Regions from separate parts of the Mesorhizobium robiniae genome, predicted to be linked through region 2. Evidence: riboswitches for the same ligand, from Rfam matches in the RefSeq annotation. Region 2 holds a riboswitch; the other holds the start of a gene.

Region 1 (10,686 bases), on a different contig from region 2:
TGGAAAGCGTATATTCATGGCCGCAATAGACGACCGTTTCGGCCGGAAGTGCCGCGAGCTTCTTCAGTGACTCGTACATCACCGGCGGCTTGCATTCGAACAGCCGGCCGCAGCCGAGCGCGAACAGCGTGTCGGCGGTGAACGCCACTTTCGACCCTGGCAGATGATAGGAGACATGGCCCGCCGTGTGGCCGGGCGTGGCGATCACATCAATCCTCTCCTCGCCAAGGTGGATGACCGAGCCTTGCTCGACGGTTTCGTCGATGCCGGGGATCTTGGCGTTTTCCGCCTCCGGTCCGACGATGCGCAGCTTGAAACGTTCCTTCAGCGCCAGATTGGCCTCGACATGGTCGACATGGTGGTGCGTGGTCAGGATCATCGTCGGCGTCCAGCCGGTGCGCTCGATCGCAGCCAGGATCGGAGCCTCCTCGGGTGCGTCGATAATCGCCGTCTGGCCGCTCTTGGGGTCATGCACCAGCACACCGAAATTGTCGCTGCGGCACATGAACTGTTCGATCTCAACCGGCATGGCGTCTCTCCACTGCAGCGCCGTGCGTCCAATTGGACGACAAAGGGCGCTCTAACACGTTTTATCGGCTGCATCGTGCTTCCCCGAAATCGAAACCGATTTAGGGCGATGTAGTTGTCGCCGCAGACATAGGGCGCTTGCTCGTGGATGTCATCCGCCTTTGTAGAACTTGGCGCCTTTGTTGAACTTGAACGGCATCGAAGATACCGTCCCGCGCATGCATTCCGATATCGTCGACCTTCGCTCCTTCTATTCGACCACGCTCGGGCGATTGGCCGAACGGTCGATCACCATGGCGCTGTCCTCGATATGGGCTGTCGTGCCCAACGAGCGGCTGGTCGGCCTTGGCTACACCTTGCCGTGGCTGGAGCGGTTCGGCACCGATGCGGAGCGTGTCTTTGCCTTCATGCCGGCGACGCAAGGCGCGGTGGTCTGGCCGGCAACCGGGCCGACCGCGACCGCGCTGGTCTTCGATGAGGAATTGCCGCTGGTCGATGCCTCGATCGACCGCATGCTGCTCGTCCATTCGCTCGAACATGCGGAGAACCCACGTGAGACGCTGAACGAAATCTGGCGGGTGCTGTCGCCCGCCGGGCGCGTCGTCATCGTCGTGCCCAACCGGCGCGGCGTCTGGGCCCGTTTCGAGCATACGCCGTTCGGCAGCGGCCGGCCTTTCTCGCGCGGCCAGCTCACCGAATTGCTGCGCGAAGCAAACTTCACGCCCGCTGCATGGTCCGATGCCCTGTTCTTCCCGCCGTCACGGCGACGCTTCATGATGCAGTTCCACAATGTGCTGGAGCGCGCCGGCCGCAGGTTCTGGCCGATCTTTTCCGGCGTCATCGTGGTCGAGGCACAGAAGCGTCTCTATCAGGGCGTGCCGGTCGCGCAGCGTGCCTCTCGCCGCGTCTTCGTACCGGTTTTCTCGCCGCATGGCGCCACCAGGCTCGGCCGCATATCGCGGACCGAGACCACAACATTGCCGGCCCGCCGATGACATTTTCGTGATCGGAATTGCGCTTTTTCTTACCTATCTGTCGAGGACGGGTTCGCCACCCGATTGAATCGACCTGTTCACCGGTTTCAGCACCGCTTCCGAATTCAAGGACCTCACCAATGGCTGATCACCTGGATGTCGAGGCCAGCGCCAAGACGGTCACCACGTCGATCGAGGCCAGCAGCCTGCGCGACCAACTGGCGACGATCAGGCTGGCGCTGACGACCTCGCCGATCCGCAAACAACTGCTCTGGGCCTGCGTCGGCATAGTCGCCGTCATTGTGGCAACCTCTATCGGGCAGGTTCTGCTCAATCGCTGGAACGAGCCGTTCTACGACGCGCTGGCGCGGCGCGACATGCAGGGTTTCCTGCACCAGCTTATGATCTTTGCCGGCATCGCCGGCGGGCTTGTGGTGCTCAATGTCGGCCAGACGTGGCTCGACCAGACGATCCGGCTGAAGCTGCGTGAGGCGTTGACGCTCGATCTGATCGGCGAATGGATGCGGCCGGCTCGCGCCTTCCGGCTTGCCAACGCCGGAGCCATCGGCGTCAACCCCGACCAGCGCCTGCAGCAGGACGCCGGGCACCTCTCCGACCTTTCTACCGGCCTCGGCATAGGGTTGTTGCAGTCGTCCATTCTGCTTGTTTCTTTCGTCGGCGTCTTATGGTCGCTGTCTTCGGGCTTCGTTTTCCATTTTGGCGGCTATTCGCTGGCCATTCCGGGCTACATGGTGTGGGCCGCGATCCTCTATGCCGGCACCGCCTCCTGGCTGAGCTGGCTGGTCGGACGGCCGCTCATCCGCTTCAACAGCGACCGCTATACGCGTGAAGCGGAGCTGCGCTCCTCGGTGGTCCGCGTCAATGAGAATGTCGACGCCATCGCGCTTGCGCATGGCGAGGCCGACGCGAGACAACGGCTAGAACTCGACCTCGGCACCGTGCTGGGCGCGATGCGGCGCATCTATGGCGCCCAGATCAATCTTTCCTGGGTGACCGATACCTATGGTTGGATCACTGTCGTCGCGCCGATCCTTGTCGCCTCGCCGGTCTATTTCGCCGGCGACATCAGCTTCGGCGGGCTGATGATGGCTGTCGGCGCCTTCAACCAGGTGCATTCCTCGTTGCGCTGGTTCATCAACAACATCAGCGGTATCGCCGATTGGCGCGCCACGCTGATGCGCGTCGCCGATTTCCGCATCGCGCTTGTCGAAACCGATGCGCTGCACGACACCGAAGAACGCATCAAGATCGGCGAAAATCCGAATGGCAGGCTGACATTCGAGAAACTGGAAATTGCCTCGCGGGATGGATGTACGAAGCTCGCCGAGCCCCATGTCGAAATCCGCGCCGGCGAGCGCGTCATGATCACCGGAGATCCGCGTGCCGGCAAGACGCTGTTCTTTCGTGCCATTGCCGGTCTTTGGCCGTGGGGAAGCGGGCGGATAGGCATGCCGGCCGGAGAGGTGCCCGCCTTCGTTCCCCGCAAGCCCTATTTCCCGCTCGGCACGCTGCGCGAGGTGCTTGACCACGCCAATGCCGCGGTCAGCGATGCCGAGATATCGGCTGTGCTTGCCGAGGTCGGCCTCGAGCGTCTGTCGTCCTCGCTCGATCGCTCCGCGCGCTGGGAGCGTGAACTGAGCGAAGACGAACAGCGCCTGCTTGCCTTTGCCCGGCTGGTCTTACGGCAGCCGAAATGGGTCATTATCGACGAGGCCTTGGACACGTTCGACGGCGCGACGCTGAGGCGGGTGCTGTCGATGCTGGAGACACGTCTTGCCGATGCCGCGATCCTCAATATCGGTCGTGGCCAGCATGACATTGAGTTCTTTCCGCGCTCCTTGGCCATCGTGAAGGACGTCGAACGGCCCGCCCTCAAGCCAGTCCGTGTCAGGGCCGGCGCGATCGAACCGCCTCCGGCTGTTGTCGCAGCCCATCGAGGGAAGTAATCAGGTTTTGTTTCGCCGTAATGGGCTCTGTTTGGCTCAGGCCGGCCGCGCGCCATATTTGGCGCGGAATTCGTCGTAGAGATCACGACGCCAGCGCCGGCCGCCGACATAGCCGCGCAACAGCTGTGGCAGCGAATAGCCGAGCGCTTTCGACGACCGATTGGCCAGGTAGCCGGCAAATGCCTGGGAAATCCTGCCCTTTATCGTATCGGCGATGATCTGCCGTGCAATCATGTAAGGTGGAATATCGGGATAGCGGTCGATGATGTAGGGGTGTTTGCAGATCAGGTTTGCGTAGGCTTCGACATAGCCGTCGCGTTGTCGTGAAATCGAATTCTCCGAATTGTACTTTTTCCAGTCGACCTCTTCGGACAGTTGCGCGCCACTGCGCCCGGCGAAGCGCAACAGCAATTCGCGATCCTGCATCCGTGCGATGTCGCTGTCATAGCCGCCAATCGCCAGCAACGCCTCGCGCCGGGCGGTAATCGCCGATCCGGCTATGAAGATCGTCTGCGCGACCAACGCCCTTTCCAGCGTGTTCCGGGTCAGGAACGCGCCGCGGTTGATGCAGTTGGTGCTGCGGTCGCCCTTCAGGGAAACAAACGAACTGATGAGGACGTCAAGCGTCGGATTCTCGTCGAACCACGCCAGCGTCCGCTCCAGCCGGTTCGGCAAGTAAACGTCGTCGGAATCCAGGAATGTCACCACAGGTGCCCGCGCCCGTTCGATCCCGGCATTGCGAGCGGCGTTGGCGCCTCGCCATTTCGCACCGACATAGATGAGGCGAGGGTCGCGAATGGCAGTCAGCGCCGCTTCCGTGCCGTCGGTCGAGCCGTCGTCGACAACAATGTGCTCGAAGCGGGTGAAGTTCTGCGCAAGCACGCTCTCCACGGCACGCAAGACTTTGCTGCGCCGGTTGTGGGTGGGCGTGATCACCGTGATGAGGGGAGCGGGGTCCGTCTCGGGCATATCGCCTCAGTTATGCCCCGCGTTCCGCAGCCATCGAATGGATTAGCCGATCGCCTATCATGCCCGTCCCAGGATTGCGTTCGATTCGACGCTACAAAAAAGAAGCGATCATGTCATCACAAACTATTGAGGCGGAACCCATACGCCGGGAGTTCACTGCCGGCGGACGGATTCAAGGAAGCGACCGAAACCACGAACGCAGCGGTACCTAACTATGTCCGACATAGTCAGGCACGACTTCGATTTCGTCGCCAACGAGACCCGCAGCGAAACTGAGTTGGCCCCAAAACGCCAAACTGTAGAATGCCAGACCGACAATCAGGGAGAATGGAATTTGCCAGAGCGGCATGCCTGTCTGGCGGGCATGGCCGGTTATGCGTCGCGTTGTGCGCCACGACATGGTGAACCATCGGCTGAACGATTTCACAATCCGCTGCGTACGGCTGGGCGACTTCAGCTCCACAAACTTCCGATCGGCATCGCGGCCCGTTACCAAAGCGCGCCAGTAAAAGAACCGCCAACCACGTGGCGAGTAATGATAGACGCGTGCGTTGACGTTCAGAATTTTGTGGCCTTCACGTCGAAGTTCATGCGTTAGCAAAGTGCAGGAAACCTTGAATCCATTGTTTTTCGCAAAGGGATGATTGACAATCCAGTCGCGCCGAAAAGCACTGTTATTGGCGTTTATAGCTCGCTTGGAAGCAAATCTTGCGTCGCCCTGAGGCATAGGGAAAAACCAAATCAGGGCGAACGTCCTTGAAAAGAAATCATCATGCGAAAGATATGTATATCCGTTCACGCAAGTAATTTTAGGATCTTGAAACGGGTCAAGAAGAGTTGGAAGCCAGCCCGATTCTGCCACGGTATCCGAGTCGATGAAGATGACGATGTCTCCATCGGTTGACAGGATGCCGTTGTTCTTGAGTTCGTAATATCGACCGCCTGGACAAGCGGTGAAGATCAGGTCGGCAACCTGTTCCAACTGTGGCGCCTCATTTGAGATACTGCTGCGCAGCGAGGCAGCGTCCGAGTCTCGCCCGCCGTGAGAAATGACAACTCGCGGCCTTGCAAAACCAGCTGGGGAAACCGCAGCGATTTCACGAGCCAAAGCAGTCAACCCAACGCCGATCTCGTCCCAGTCGATCGACTTGGCGTTCTCCATTTCCACAACGAGGGAATAAGTTGGCTGTTCTTCAACCATCTTTACACCGCAAACTTTATCAGAGGTCACTTTGTTCGGCGCGGCTCGCGACGATACCGGTTCGGAGTTAGTTATACATAGCAACGCCTGCCGATCAAGAAACACTGTCATCCTTGGAGCGAGCTACCGCTTCAGCAGGAACACCGCTTGCTGGCCGAAGAAATTCCAGAACCACCACGGCATCGAGAGGCCGATCCTCTGGCCATTGGCGTCGAGCGCGGTTGCCTTTTCCACCGTTGCGCCGAGTTCGTCGCAGAGATTGACGAAGTCCCGGATGGTGCAGAAGTGGATATTGGGCGTGTCGTACCAGGAATAGGGCAGGTCCTTCGTCACCGGCATCCGCCCGTCGAGGAACAGCGAAAGGCGCACCCGCCAATGGCCGAAATTGGGGAAGGAGACGATGGTGTGCTTGCCGATCCTGAGCAACTCGTCGAGCACCAGCTTCGGGTTGCGGGTCGCCTGCAAGGTCTGCGACAAGACGACGAAGTCAAAACCCTTGGCGGGATAGAATTTGAGGTCCTTGTCGGCGTCGCCCTGGATGACGGACAGGCCGCGCGCCACGCATTCGTTGACGCCGCGTTGCGACAGTTCCATCCCGCGGCCGTCGACCTGCTTCGTCGCCTGCAGCAATTCGAGCAGCAGGCCATCGCCAGAGCCGACATCCAGCACCCGCGACTGCGCCGGGATGAGATCGGCGACGACTTCGAGGTCGACGCGCTGGGCGTGATTGACACTCATGATGCCGGTCCAAAAAGTCTGCAATCCTCGGGCGTCATGCGCTGAGCCCCCTGGCTCGAGCCGCCGAGGCGATGAAGCCGTTGATGGCGGCAAACAGTTCCGGCTCGTCGAGCAGGAAGGCGTCGTGACCGCGATCGGTCTCGATCTCGACAAAGGAAACCGAGGCGCCGGCCGCGTTCAGCGCGTGGACGACCGAGCGGCTCTCCTCGGTCGGAAACAGCCAGTCGCTCGTGAAGGAGACCAGGCAGAAACGGGTCTTGGTGCCGGCAAAGGCGTCGGCCAGCCGCCCGCCGTGGTCGGCGGCGAGGTCGAAATAGTCCATCGCCCGGGTCATATAGAGATAGGAATTGGCATCGAAGCGGTCGACGAAGGTCATGCCCTGATGGCGCAAATAGCTCTCGATCTGGAAGTCGGCGTCGAAACCGAACGTTAGCGCTTCACGATCCTGCAGGTTGCGGCCAAACTTTCGATGCAGGGCCGCCTCCGACAGATAGGTGATGTGAGCGGCCATGCGCGCCACGGCCAGTCCCTTTTCCGGACGCTTGCCCTGTTCGAAATATTTGCCGCCATGCCAGTCCGGATCGGCCATCACCGCTTGCCGGCCGACCTCATGGAAGGCGATGTTCTGTGAGGAATGGCGCGCCCCGGTGGCGATCGGCAGCGCCGAAAAAACGCGCTCCGGATAGCTCGACGCCCATTGCAGCACCTGCATGCCGCCCATCGAGCCGCCGAGCACCGAGAACAGTTTTTCGATGCCGAAATGGTCGACCAGCATCAACTGTGCCCGCACCATGTCGCGGATGGTGATGATCGGCAGGTCGAGCCCGTAGGGCTTGCCGGTGGCAGGATTGGTCGAGGCAGGGCCGGTGGAGCCGAGGCAGCCGCCGATGACGTTGGAGCAGATGACGAAGAAGCGGCTGGTGTCGATGATCTTGCCGGGGCCGATCAGCACTTCCCACCAGCCCGGCTTGCCGGTCACCGGATTGGTGCTGGCGACATGCTGGTCGCCGGTCAGCGCATGGCAGACGAGAATGGCGTTGGAGCGGGCGTCGTTGAGCGTGCCGTAGGTCTTGTAGGCGATCTGGAACGGTGACAGCAGAGTGCCGGCGTCGAGCTTGAGCGGCTTGTCGGCACCAAAACGCAACACGGGGCTCGACGGCTCGTCGGCCTCGTTGTTGGTTCTCTTAGTGCGCAGCGCGACCATAGCATCCTCTTACATCAACCCATCGCGCGTTTCCGAAAATCGGAACCGATTTTCGCGTCGATGCGATTGTCCGGCCGGCAGCGGACAAACAAAAACCGGCATTGCCTTCGCAAAGCCGGTTACAGGATGCAAACGGCCCTTTAGCAAGTTGTTTAACGTGGCTGCAAGCCGACCGGCCAAATCACCACGGAATTTCGCCCCTCTTCTAGGGCCGGCGCGCCTCGGCGTCAACGGCCAGCCGCTCACGCCTCTCGACATTCCGGGCCACGGCTTGTATTTCCGCTGCGGCTTTCCAGGCGGAAGCGTTCTCGACGGATTTTTATAGTATGAACCAGGCATCGGATCAGGCACGTCCAACGCCCCGCGCGGGGATACTGGATATCGAAGCCTATGTGCCGGGCAAAAGCACGGCGCCGGCCGGCGTCGCCAAGGTCCACAAATTGTCCTCGAACGAGAACCCGCTCGGCCCATCGCCGAAGGCGATAGAGGCCGCTCGCGACGTTGCGGCCAGACTCGACATCTATCCCGACGGCACCGCAAGGCGCCTGCGGGAGGCGATCGCCGAGGTGCATGGCCTCAACCCAGCCAACATCGTCTGTTCCAACGGCTCCGACGAGATCCTGGGCCTGCTGGCGCAGACCTATCTCGCGCCCGGCGATGAAGCCGTCATCACCGAACATGCCTTCATGGTCTACAAGATCTACATCCAGTCGGCAGGTGCTGTCCCGGTGTCGGTCAAGGAAACCAATGAGCGCGCCGACATCGACGCGATCCTCGCTGCGGTGACGCCGCGCACCAGGATCATCTTCCTCGCCAATCCCAACAACCCGACCGGCACCTATTTGCCGTTCCAGGAGGTACGCCGCCTGCATGCCGGCCTGCCTCGAAACGTGCTTCTGGTGCTGGACGGCGCCTATGCCGAATATGTCCGCCGCAACGACTATGAAGCCGGCGTCGAACTGGTGGGCAGCGCGGAAAACGTGGTCATGACCCGCACCTTCTCCAAGCTCGGCCTCGGCGGCGCGCGGATCGGCTGGATGTACGCGCCGATGCATATCATCGACGCGATCAACCGCGTGCGCGGTCCCTTCAACGTCAATGCGACGGCGATCGAGGCCGGCATTGCCGCGATCCGCGACCGCGCCCATGTCGAGCGCAGCGTGGCGCATAACGAGACCTGGCTGGCATGGGTGAGTGAGGAATTGACCAAGCTCGGGCTGCGGGTGACGCCGAGCGTCGGCAATTTCGTCCTCATCCACTTTCCCGAGGACAAGGAGCATTCAGCGGCAGCTGCGGACGACTACCTCTCCGCGCGCGGCTATATATTGCGGCGCGTTTCCGGCTACGGTTTCCCGAATGCACTGCGCATGAGCATCGGCACCGAAGAGGCCAATCGCGGCGTTGTCGCCGCCCTCGCGACATTTCTGAAAAGCTGAGACAATGACATCACCGATGTTCGAAAAGATCGCGCTGGTCGGCATCGGCCTGATCGGCTCGTCGCTGGCCCGCGTCATCCAGCGCGAAGGCCTTGCCGGCCACGTTGCCATCTCGACACGCAGCGAAACGACGCTGGCGCGGGCAAGGGAACTCGGCCTGGGCTCCTCCTACACGATGGACGCGAAAGAGGCGGTTCGCGATGCCGACCTGGTCATCGTTTCGGTGCCGGTCGGCTCTTCGGGCGAGGTCGCCGAGGAAATCGCACCGGCGCTGAAGCAGGGCGCCATCCTCACCGATGTCGGCTCGACCAAGGCGTCGGTGATCGCGCAGATTGAGCCGCATGTGCCCGACGGTGTGCACTTCATTCCCGGCCATCCATTGGCCGGCACTGAAAAATCGGGTCCGGATGCCGGCTTTGCCGAGCTGTTCGAAAACCGCTGGTGCATTTTCACGCCGTTGCCCGGCACCGATCCCGAGGCACTGGAAAGACTCTCGGAATTCTGGCGCCGCTGCGGCTCCAACATCGACACGATGGATCCCCAGCATCACGACATGACATTGGCCATCGTCTCGCATCTGCCGCACATCATCGCCTACAACATCGTCGGCACCGCCGACGATCTGGAATCGGTGACCAAGTCCGAGGTCATCAAATATTCGGCCTCCGGCTTTCGCGACTTCACGCGCCTTGCGGCTTCCGACCCGACCATGTGGCGGGATGTCTGCCTGCACAACAAGGATGCCATCCTTGAAATGCTGGCGCGGTTCTCGGAAGATCTGGCCTCGCTGCAGCGGGCGATCCGCTGGGGCGACGGCGAAAAGCTGTTCGACCTCTTCACCCGCACCCGCGCCGTCCGCCGCTCGATCATCGAGGCCGGCCAGGACATCGACGTACCGGATTTTGGCCGGCAAGCGGTCGAGCACCCCGCAAAGCAGTAGCCTGTCTCGACCGCCGGCCGTCAGTCCGCCGGCCAGTGAGCCGCCATCATTGCCAGCGTCTCGGCCCTGTCCGGGGCGCCTAGCCTGCCGCCGAAGCGCAGGCATTTGAGCGCGGCGGCGGCGCTGGCAAACCGCAATGTCCGTTCGATCGGCATGGCTTCCGCCAGCCCGACGGCAAAGGCGCCGTGAAACACGTCGCCGGCGGCAAGCGTATCCACTGCCTTGATCCTTGGCGCCGCGACATGGCGCACGGACCCTATCGAGCGGTCGAACCACCAGGTTCCCGCAGCGCCGCCCGTCACCGCGACAAATGCATCGGTGCGTCTGGCCAGCGCTTCACAGGCCTGTTGCGGGCCTTGCTCCTCGCCGCAGAGGATGAACGCCGCCGGCTCCGATGCGACGATGTGCGAGGCCAGCGGAAGCAGCCGTTCCAGCACGTCCCGCGGCGCTGTGTCGGCGTCCAGTATCGCCGGGCGGCCGATTGCGCGCGCCGCCGCCAGGGCCAAAGCTGCTGCGCCCGGCCAGCGCACGTCGACCAGGACGGCGTCGAATGCGGCGAGGTCTTGGGTGGGGAGGGCCTCGGGGTCGGCCTGGGCGAGCTTGTCGTAGAATGGAACGATGATGCGCTCGCCATGCGTGTCGACCAAGATGGCCGACAGTGCCGACCGCGCGCCGCTGACGCGCCGGACAAAGCCGCAATCGACGCCCTCGGCCTCGATCCCGGCGACC
Region 2 (10,686 bases):
GCTTGGCCCTTTGAGCAATCCGCTGGTGGTGTCGATCATCTGCCTGATCGTCGGTGGCGCAATCGGCGCGGCGCAAGGCTACTGGATCGCGTATCACCGAATACCGAGCTTCATCGTCACACTGGCCGGGATGTTGATCTTCCGCGGCATCTGCCAGGCGCTGCTGGGTGGCGGGTCTTCCGTGGGGCCGCTTCCGGTCGGCTTCAAGGCGCTCAGCTCCGGCTTCATTCCTGATGTGATCGGTTCATTGACGCTGATCCCGCCGGTCGTGAACGCCGCCGGCAAGACGATCGTCGGCAGCGGGTTGACGCTGCACATGACGACGATCGTGATCGGTCTCGTCGCCGTATTCGCCTATGCCTACTTCGGGCTCAGGGCACGGCGCAGCCGCGAGCGGCATGGCTATGAAGCCGAACCCTTCATGCTGTTCGTCGTCAAGACCCTGGTGACCAGCGCCCTGGCGCTGTTCCTGGTCTACCAGTTCGCCACCTACAGAGGCCTCCCGATCGTCCTTGTGGTGATGGGCGCGCTGATCGCCCTGTTCGTCTTCGTCACCAAACGCATGACGATCGGCCGCCGCATCTATGCGATGGGCGGCAATGCCAAGGCGGCGCAGCTATCAGGCATCAAGACCGAAAGGCTGACCCTTCTAGTGTTCGTCAATATGGGCGTGCTGTCGGCGCTTGGCGGCCTGATCATCGCGGCGCGCCTGGGGCAAGCCGTGCCGGCGGCGGGCCTCGGCAGCGAGCTCGACGTCATCGCCGCCGTGTTCATCGGCGGCGCTTCGGCGATGGGCGGCGTCGGCCAGGTCATCGGCGCTGTGGTCGGGGGTTTCATCATGGGTGTCATGAACAACGGCATGTCGATCATGGGCGTCAATGTCGACTGGCAGCAGGTAGTCAAAGGCCTGGTGCTGCTCGGTGCCGTGGTCTTCGACGTCTACAACAAGAACAAGGGTTGAAGCCGGGAGAAACCTGGCCGGACGAGGAAACCATACGGGTCAGATCGCGGCTGCCGGCAAGGGCCGGCGCGAAGAAGTCTCCTGAGAGACCAGGCCAGCGAGCGCAATCCGGACGAAGAATTTCACCCGTGGCACGGATTGGTCCCGAGCCGCGCAGGTCAGGGTTTGCCAAATGGGCAGCCGGGCCAAAGCACCAGAGAGAGGGTACATCATGCTGATCTCCCAGATCCTCGACGAGGCCGAAACGATTCGCGTCGTTGCCCGCAATGGCGGCAAGACCAGGATCATTAACGGCGCCCGCAGCGTCTATTCGCTGGCAATGGAGGCTGCGCGCACCGGCAGCGGACTTGTCGCTCTCATCGAGCGCAAAGGGTTCGGTGAAGCGATCGACCTCGATGCCGCCTATAAAAAGGGACGGCTTTTGTCGCCGATCAACCATCCCGATCCGGCGCATCTCCACCTCACCGGCACTGGATTGACGCATCTCGGTTCTGCCGCGACACGCGATGCCATGCACAAGAAGCTCAGCACCGACGGCGAGGAGCAGCTCACGGATTCCATGAAGATGTTCCGCATGGGACTGGAAGGCGGCAAGCCGGCCAAGGGACAGACGGGCGTCCAGCCTGAGTGGTTCTATAAGGGCAACGGCACCATGGCGGTGGCGCCCGGTGCGGCGCTTCTGTCGCCCGCATTCGCCCAGGATGCCGGCGAGGAACCGGAGGTTGCCGGCATCTATGTCATCGGCGACGACGGCGCACCGTTCCGTGTCGGCTTCACGCTGTCGAACGAATTTTCAGACCACGTCACCGAGCGCGTGAACTATCTGTTCCTGGCGCACTCGAAGCTGCGCAACGCCTCTTTCGGGCCGGAGATCCTGATTGGCGATTTGCCGGCCGACATCAGGGGGTCCTCGCGCATCGTTCGCGACGGCAAGCTGCTGTGGGAAAAGCCGTTCCTGTCGGGCGAGGCGAACATGTCGCACACCATCGCCAATCTCGAACATCACCATTTCAAATATTCGGCCTTCCGGCAGCCGGGCGACGTGCATGTGCACATGTTCGGCACGGCGACGCTGTCCTTCGCCGACGGCGTCAGGACCGAGGCCGGCGACGTGTTCGAGATCGAGGCCAAGGATTTCGGCCTGCCGCTGCGCAATCCGCTCGAAATCGAGCAGCCGGTGAAGGTGGCGGTGAGGGCGCTGTGAGGCAGCGTCACAATTTGGGAGCTGGAAATGAACAGAATGCGGCTTGTCATTGTGTTCGCTGGCCTGGCCCTGCTCCTGATCCAGCCATCGGTGGTCTTTAGCGCCGGCCAATGCAGCCCGAAATCCTACCGTGAAGCCCGCTCGGCGATGACAAGCCGTCTTCTGGCAACCGGCTATTCGAAAGTGCAGGTGGGCTTTCTGATGCGCAACACGGATCGCATGACATCAGCGCTTCGCAGCGACAGGCTGAACGACAATGGCAGGGTTTGCGGTATCGACTCCGCCAGAGCCCATATTCTCGGTTGCCTCAACAAGCAGTTGTTCCTCTTGAAGCGCGGCTCAAAGGCGGCGCTCGACGAGGAAAAACAGACCGAAGGGTTTTGGGGCAGGAAGCGTTTGGCCATACGCGAACTGCGCTTTATCGGCCAATTTCATGGCTGCTTGGGCGCCGCGAAAGAGTATCTCTTTCGCGGCTGACCAGCGAAGCTGACTCTCAATAAATATCGAAGTCGAAATACTTGGCCTGGATCTTCTTGTAGGTGCCGTCGGCGACGATCGCATCGATGGCGGCGTTGAGCTTTTCGCGCAGCGCATTGTCTTCCTGACGCACGGCGATGCCTGCTTCCGTCTCGGTGCCCTTGACGTCACCGACCATCTTGCAGCAGCCGTCGCTCGATTTCTTCATCCAGTCCGTCAGCACGAACTTGTCTGAGAGGACGGCATCGAGGCGGCCGTTCATCAGGTCGGCAACCGCCTCCTCCTGGGTCGGATAGAGCTTTGCCTCGGCGCCGGCCTTGCCATAGACATCCTGGGCATAGTCGGCCTGGGTGGTCGAAGCCTGGGCGCCGACCGTCTTGCCGGCGACTGCGGCGGGTTCGGTCGAGGCAATATCGCTGTCCTTCAAGGCCACCAGCGAAAGCGGCGTCGTATAGTATTTGTTGGTGAAGGAGACCTGCTTCTTGCGCTCCTCGGTAATGCTCATGGACGCGACGATGGCGTCGAATTTTCTGGCCTGGAGCGCCGGGATCATGCCGTCCCAGTCCTGCGTGACAAGTTCGCACTCGACCTTCATCTGAGCGCAAAGCGCCTCGGCGATGTCGATATCGAAGCCGACGAGCTTGCCGTCCGCGGTGATGGTGTTGAACGGCGGATAGGCGCCTTCGGTGGCGATCTTCAATTTTTCCTGTGCTTGCGCCGACAAGGAGCCGGCCGATATCACCAGCATGGCGGCTGTTGCTGCCGATGCGATCCATCTTGAAATCTGCATTTTTTTGTTCCCTTGGTTCAGAGCCACCCTGACGGCTGGACACAGCCAAGCACGACCCGCAGGGTTCAGGCAAGCACGGTCTGATCGTGATCGGCGATCAGCGCGCGGCGCGGAAATGCTTGGACAGTTTCAGGCCCTGCGCCTGGTAGTTCGAGCCGAGATCGGTGCCGTAGAGTGCCTGCGGCCGCTTCAGCATGTGCTCGTAGACGAGGCGCCCGACGATCTGGCCGTGGTCGAGGATGAACGGCACTTCGTGGCTGCGCACTTCAAGCACCGCCCTGCTGCCGGTGCCGCCGGCCGCCGAATGGCCAAAGCCCGGATCGAAGAAGCCGGCATAGTGGACGCGGAATTCGCCGACCAGCGGATCGAAGGGCGTCATCTCGGCGGCATAGAGCGGCGGCACATGCACCGCCTCCTGGCTGACGAGGATATAGAATTCGTCCGGATCGAGCACCAATTCGCCGGCACCGCTCTTGTAGAGCGGCTCCCAGAAGTCGACGACATCCTGCGCGGCGCGCTTGTCGACGTCGACCAGCCCGGTGTGGTGCTTGCCGCGGTAACCGACCAGGCCATCCTTATCGCCATCGAGATCGATCGACAGCGCGATGCCACCACCGGAAATGTTGGGTGGCTCGGTGGCGACGAGCGTCTCGGCACGGTGCAATTCGTGCAGCTCGCTTTCCGACAAAAGCGCATTGCCGGTGCGGAACCTGATCTGCGACAGCCGCGAGCCGGCGCGGACGACGATCGGAAAGGTGCGCGGACTGACTTCCAGATAGAGCGGACCGTTGTAGCCGGCAGCGATCTTGTCGAACTCATGGCCGCGATCGGTCATCACGCGAGTGAAGATGTCGAGCCGTCCCGTCGAGCTCTTCGGGTTGGCCGAGGCCGAAATATTTGCCGGAAGCGCCAGGCTCTCGAGCAGCGGCACGATATATACGCAGCCCGTCTCCAGCACCGCACCGTCGGCGAGATTGATTTCGTGCAGCTTCAGACGGTCGAGTTTTTCAGCGACCCTGTGGTTTGGGCCGGGCAGGAAAGAGGCGCGCACCCGCCAGGCCTTGTCGCCAAGCCTGAGGTCGAGGCTGGCTGGCTGGATCTGGTCGGCGTCGAGCGCGCGCAGCGACGTCAGCGCACCCGACTGGAACAGTGCGGAAATGTCCTGATCGGGAAGAATGCCTGTCTGCCGCAAAGTCTGGCTCCGCTTGAAGGCCGGGCAAGGTCTCGTTTCTTGCAGTCTTATGCCGCAAAACCGTGAGACGCCCTCAGGTCAGACCCAAGGGCAGGCTTTTGCGGAACCTGCTGGTACAAACCTCTTAATCATGCCGGCAATTGACGCAAGCGAGGTCCGGGTCTAAAGGGTCGTTATCCCGTGGTGATTTGGCCGGTCGGCTTGCAGCCACGTTAAACAAGTCGCTAAAGGACCGTCGGGCCGCAAGGCCGTATGGACCGGTTGCGACTTTCGCGGCCGGTTTTTTTGTGTCTGGAACAAAAGTGATGACAAGCAAGAAGCGCAATTGGAAACCTCAGACAGCACTCGTGCATAGCGGGACCTTGCGTTCCGGTTTCGGCGAGACCTCCGAGGCGATGTACCTCACCCAGGGCTATGTCTACGACACCGCGCAAGCGGCCGAGGCCCGTTTCAAGGGCGAGGAACCGGGCTTCATCTATTCGCGCTACGCCAATCCGACGGTCGACATGTTCGAGAAGCGCATGTGTGCGCTGGAGGGCGCCGAAGATGCCCGCGCCACAGCGTCGGGCATGGCTGCGGTGACGGCGGCGCTGCTGTGCAGCGCCAGGGCCGGCGACCATATCGTGGCGGCGCGCGCGCTGTTCGGCTCCTGCCGCTGGGTGGTCGAGACGCTGGCGCCGAAATACGGCATCGAGGCGACGCTGGTCGACGGCACCGAAATCGCCAATTGGGAACAGGCGGTCAGGCCCAACACCAAGCTGTTCTTTCTTGAAAGCCCGACCAATCCGACGCTGGAAGTCGTCGACATCGCAGCCGTTGCCTCGCTTGCCAATTCGATCGGCGCGCGGCTGATCGTCGACAATGTCTTTGCCACGCCCTTGCAGCAGAAACCGTTGCAGCTCGGCGCCCATATCGTCGTCTATTCGGCGACCAAGCACATTGACGGCCAGGGTCGCTGCCTCGGCGGGATCATCCTGTCGGACAAGAAGTGGATCGACGAGAACCTGCACGACTATTTCCGCCACACCGGTCCCAGCCTGTCTCCGTTCAACGCCTGGACGCTGCTAAAGGGCCTGGAGACGCTGCCGCTGCGCGTGCGTCAGCAGACGGAAAGTGCCGGCAAGATCGCGGATTTTCTTGCCGAGCGATCGGAAATCGCCCGCGTTATCTATCCCGGCCGCGCCGACCACCCGCAGGCGGCGGTCGTCAAGAAGCAGATGTCGGGCGGCTCGACGCTGATCTGCCTTGACGTCAAGGGCGGCAAGCAGGCAGCCTTCGCCTTGCAGAACGCGCTCGATATCGTGCTGATTTCCAACAATCTCGGCGACGCCAAGAGCCTGATCACCCACCCGGCGACGACGACGCACAAGAATCTGAGCGATGAGGCGCGCGCCGAGCTCGGCATCGGGCCGGGCACGCTGAGGCTGTCCGTCGGACTTGAGGACACGGACGATCTGCTCGCAGATGTCGAGCAGGCACTCAAATCAGCCAAATAGCAGTCGCCGCGCGGCAGGGATTTCTCAGACGCTTTCTTCCAACTCGGTCATAGCCTTGGTGCGGATGGTCATGGCATTGCCGCGCCATTCGACAGCACCGCCCAGCCAGCCACGTGCCCAGATGGCGGGAAGCACCGTATCCCGCACGATCATCGCAGTGACGGTGCGTGGCGAGAGATACCAGCCCTTGGACCAGGCGAGCATGCATTCCGGCAGATAGGCAATCAGCAGTACGCATAAAGCCGTGGTGGGCAAGCTGACGCCGGCACTGGCCGCCGCGATCAGCGCCAACAGCAGTGGCATTGCCGCGCCGGTTAATATCTCGGGCGCGAAGAACAGCGGGAAGGTGACGCGGCGCAGCCGCGCCCAGCGGGCCTGTCGCGACCAAATTTCGCCAAATGTACGCTGGCCGAGCGGCTGCTCGAACGGTGAGGCGACGAGATTGACGCGCAAGCCGAGCCCATTGACCAGCTTGGTCGCAGCAGCGTCCTCAGCGATCTCGGCGGCGAGCGCGTGGATACCGCCGTTCGCGTCAAGCATCGGCTTGTTCCACAGCATGCTCTTGCCCTGGGCAAAGCCGAGGCCAAGTGCCTCGCCGGCATATTGCCAGCGCGCCTGCAGCGTGTTGAGAAAAGCGCATTCGACTTCGGCCCAGAAGCCATCCGGCCGCGAGCCGATCGGGGTCGAGCAGACAAGGCCTGTGGTCGGCCGCCATGCGGCCATCAGGTGCTGGATATAGTCTTTGGGCATCAACACGTTGGAGTCGGCAAGGATGACCCAGTCGTGGCGTGCGGCTTCCCAACCCTTGACGCAGTTATTGAGCTTGGGATTGGCGCTAATGCGGTCATCGCCGGTGAGCAGCCGCGCCGGCACATGGGGATAACGGGCAATAGCGGCGTTGATGAGATTGACCACTGGATCGTCGGCATGGGCGACGCAGAAGATCAGTTCATAGTGTGGCCAATCGAGCGAGAAGGCGCGCTGAAGCGTCTCCTCGGTGAACGGCTCGACGCCACGCGACGGCACGACGATCGAGAGAGGCGGCGGCTTCCCGGAGGGTGCAGCGATGACCTGCCGCTTCTTGAGCCGCGACGAGGCGAGCATGATGCTGGCGAGATTTGAAAAAAGAAGGGCTGAAGATGCAACGGCGGCTGCGAGAGTCAGTTCCATCGAGATCTGGTCACTCCGGAAAGGCCGCCTGCGGCCGTTTCATGAGAGCGCCGCGTCCATTTGGACGCGCCAAGGACGCTCTAACGCATTTGAGTCTACGCATCGGCCCGAAAATCAAACTCGATTTTCGGGCCGATGTGGTAGTCGACAGAGCGCCCGAGTCGCCCGGCACGGTCTGTGCACACCAGCATTGTCATGTGTCACTTAAATGACATTGTTTTTCGGCACGTGCGCTTTGAGGTCGGCAAACGGGGTCTGCGCTCCCGCATCAAACCGCGCAGCGGGACAAATGTTCCCTGCCGCAGCAACCGGAGTAATCCATGTACCGCGCCGTCACGCGCAACATCGAAGTGCTGGTCAGGCCGTTCTATCTGGAAGATCGCTCGGACCCGTCGGAGAACCGCTATGTCTGGGGTTATCACGTGACCATAGACAACCAGTCGGACGAGTTCGTTCAGCTTCTGTCGCGCTATTGGCATATCACGGACGGCGCCGGCCGCGTCGAGGAAGTGCGCGGCGCCGGCGTCGTTGGCGACCAGCCCGAGCTCAACCCCGGCGACAGCTATCAATATACGTCCGGTTGCCCGTTGCCGACGCCTTCCGGCATCATGGTTGGCCACTACACGATGCGCAACAAGCGGGGCGAGACGTTCGATATCGCCATCCCCGCCTTTTCGCTCGACCTGCCGGGCACACGGCGCACCGTCAACTGACAGCTGTCACTGCGCCGCGGTAAATTCCGCTGGGTCGAAGTCATACTGCTTCGAGCAGAATTCGCAGGCGACGTGAATGCCGCCATCCTCGGTGCTGTCCCTGATCTCGTCGGCGGAGAAACCTTCGAGAATGCCGCGGATCTTCTCCTTGGAACATGAGCACTGGTCGGCGACCGGAACGCCGCCGAAGACGCGGACGCCGTGCTCGTGGAACAGCCGGTAAAGCAGCCGCTCGGCGCCGATCGTCGGGTCGATCAGTTCCGTCGGCTCGATGGTGCCAAGCAGTGCCAGCAGTTCCTGCCAGGAATTGTCGACCGGATCGTGAATCTCGTCGCGCGGATCGCCGTCGCCGCCCGGAAGGTCGGGCACACGCATGCGCTCGGGCGATTGCGGCAGGAATTGCGCCAGGATGCCACCGGCACGCCACTGCTCGCGGGCGCCGCCGATGCCTGGGGTCAACAGCTTGGCCACCGAGAGCCTGAGATCGGTCGGGATCTGCTCCGACTGACGGAAATAGGTGCGCGCGGCCTCCTCCAGCGTCTCGCCGTCAAGCTGGACGATGCCCTGATAGCGCTGCGTGTGGGCGCCCTGGTCGATGGTCAGCGCCAGGACGCCGCTGCCGAGCAGCGTCTGCTGCGAGGACTCGCCGGCGGCGGTCAGCGCCTCCAGCCGGTCGGCATCGAAACGCGCATAGGCCCGTAGCGCCGACGGCGTGGAAAAATCCGCGACCAGCATGTCTACCGGCCCGTCGGTGCGGGTCTGCAGGATGAACTTGCCCTCGAACTTGAGCGAGGTGCCAAGCAGCACCGTCAGCACGCAGGCTTCCGCCAACAGGCGGGCGACCGGCTCGGGATAGTCGTGACGGCTGAGGATCGCGTCGAGCATCGGCCCGAGTTGGACGGTGCGGCCGCGCACGTCGAGCGGGCCGACCTCAAAAGGCACGACATGATCGTCGCCGGCGTAGCCGAATTCGCCGAGTTTGGGTTGATGTTCAGCCAATTGATGAGTTTCCAACATAACAAAGCTCCGGGGCGCGGCCATGCCGCCCTCCGGGGCGCATGCGTCGAAACGCGCTCGATTTGCGTGATGCGCCTGAGATAGGCACCACGCATTGCCGGATCAAGGTGGGCCGGATCAAGCTGGCCTGGATCAGGGTGGCCCGGATCAAGCGCCGAGGCACCAGGCCAAAACCGCCTTCTGGGCGTGGAGCCGGTTCTCGGCTTCGTCGAACACCACCGAATGCGGCCCGTCGATGACCTCGTCGGTGACCTCCTCGCCGCGATGCGCCGGCAGGCAATGCATGAACAATGCGTCCGGCTTTGCCTTCGCCATCAGCGCCGCATTGACCTGGTAGGGTGAAAAGACATTGTGGCCGCGCGCACGGTGCTCCTGGCCCATAGACACCCAGCAGTCGGTGACGACGCAGTCGGCCTCGTGCACCGCCTCCTCGGGCGAGCGGGTGAAATTGAATTTACCGCCATGCGCCCTCGACCAGTCGATATGCTTCTGCGCCGGCTCACTGCCTTCCGGCACGGCGACATTCAGGTTGAAGCGGAACCGCGCCGAGGCTTCCAGCAGGGAATGCAGCACATTGTTGCCGTCGCCGGTCCAGGCGATGGTCTTGCCGGCAACCGGACCGCGATGTTCCTCGAAGGTCATGATGTCGGCCATCAGCTGGCAGGGATGGGTATCGTCGGTCAGCCCGTTGATGACGGGAATGGTGGCGTTCTCTGTCAGCTCGAGCAGCCGGTCATGCGATGTAGTGCGGATCATGATCGCATCGACATAACGCGACAGCACCTTGGCTGTGTCGGCGATGGTTTCGGAGCGGCCGAGCTGCATCTCGGTGCCGGTCAGCATGATGGTCTCGCCGCCGAGCTGGCGCATGCCGACGTCGAAGGACACACGCGTGCGCGTCGACGGCTTGTCGAAGATCATGGCCAGCACCTTGCCTTCGAGCGGCTTGGTCCGCTCACCGGCCTTGAGCTTTGCCTTCCGCACGACTGCATCATCCAGCATGAAGCGCAGATCGCCTTCGGAAACGGCGGAAAGATCGGTGAAATGGCGAAGGCTCATTTGGGGTCTTTCGACTGTTACTTCGCGGCAGCCGCGGCGATGGCGTCCGCCAGGCCCCGGGCACCGGTGCGGATGCGGTCGAGCGCTTCATGGATCTCAGCATCGGTGACGGTGAGCGGTGGTAGCAGGCGGATGACATTGTCGCCCGCCGGAACCGTCAGCAGATGCTGATCGCGCAGCGCCGTGTTCACCTTGGTGTTGGGCATCGCACATTTCAGGCCGAGCATCAGGCCGGTTCCCCTGATGTCTTCGATGACATCAGGGAATTCGTCGGCAACGCCCGCCAGCCCCTGCTTCAACAACAGCGCCTTGCGCTGGACATCCTCCAGGAAGCCGTCTTCCAGCACCACGTCGAGCACTGCGTTGCCGACCGCCATCGCCAGCGGATTGCCGCCAAAGGTGGTGCCATGCACGCCAGCGGTCATGCCGACCGCTGCCTCGTCGGTGGCCAGGCAGGCGCCCATCGGAAAGCCACCGCCGATGCCCTTGGCGATTGCCATGATATCAGGCGTCACACCGGACCATTCATGCGCGAACAGTTTTCCGGTGCGGCCGATGCCGCACTGGACCTCATCGTAAATCAAGAGCAGGTCATGCTGCTCACAGA

The links. A riboswitch is a leader RNA that binds a small molecule or an ion and turns the genes downstream of it on or off. The one in region 2 is predicted to bind S-adenosylmethionine.
Region 1: another riboswitch for S-adenosylmethionine. It lies ahead of metX (homoserine O-acetyltransferase MetX); the one in region 2 lies ahead of ABID19_RS06485 (O-succinylhomoserine sulfhydrylase).

Annotation. Positions count from the first base shown of each region.
Region 1 is NZ_JBEPMC010000015.1:98,320-109,005, reverse strand. It holds gene gloB (hydroxyacylglutathione hydrolase) at 1-529, opposite strand, end outside; gene ABID19_RS30445 (class I SAM-dependent methyltransferase) at 747-1,523, shown strand; gene ABID19_RS30440 (ABC transporter ATP-binding protein/permease) at 1,643-3,469, shown strand; gene ABID19_RS30435 (glycosyltransferase family 2 protein) at 3,506-4,438, opposite strand; gene ABID19_RS30430 (glycosyltransferase) at 4,647-5,750, opposite strand; gene metW (methionine biosynthesis protein MetW) at 5,763-6,377, opposite strand; gene metX (homoserine O-acetyltransferase MetX) at 6,412-7,581, opposite strand; SAM riboswitch at 7,702-7,779, opposite strand; gene hisC (histidinol-phosphate transaminase) at 7,908-9,017, shown strand; gene ABID19_RS30410 (prephenate/arogenate dehydrogenase family protein) at 9,022-9,957, shown strand; gene ABID19_RS30405 (sugar kinase) at 9,978-10,686, opposite strand, start outside.
Region 2 is NZ_JBEPMC010000002.1:430,740-441,425, forward strand. It holds gene mmsB (multiple monosaccharide ABC transporter permease) at 1-961, shown strand, start outside; gene araD1 (AraD1 family protein) at 1,173-2,165, shown strand; gene ABID19_RS06470 (hypothetical protein) at 2,193-2,642, shown strand; gene ABID19_RS06475 (ABC transporter substrate-binding protein) at 2,659-3,432, opposite strand; gene ABID19_RS06480 (2'-deoxycytidine 5'-triphosphate deaminase) at 3,530-4,624, opposite strand; SAM riboswitch at 4,795-4,872, shown strand; gene ABID19_RS06485 (O-succinylhomoserine sulfhydrylase) at 4,930-6,120, shown strand; gene ABID19_RS06490 (ceramide glucosyltransferase) at 6,145-7,290, opposite strand; gene apaG (Co2+/Mg2+ efflux protein ApaG) at 7,611-8,003, shown strand; gene ABID19_RS06500 (Hsp33 family molecular chaperone) at 8,010-9,044, opposite strand; gene argF (ornithine carbamoyltransferase) at 9,168-10,079, opposite strand; gene ABID19_RS06510 (aspartate aminotransferase family protein) at 10,097-10,686, opposite strand, start outside.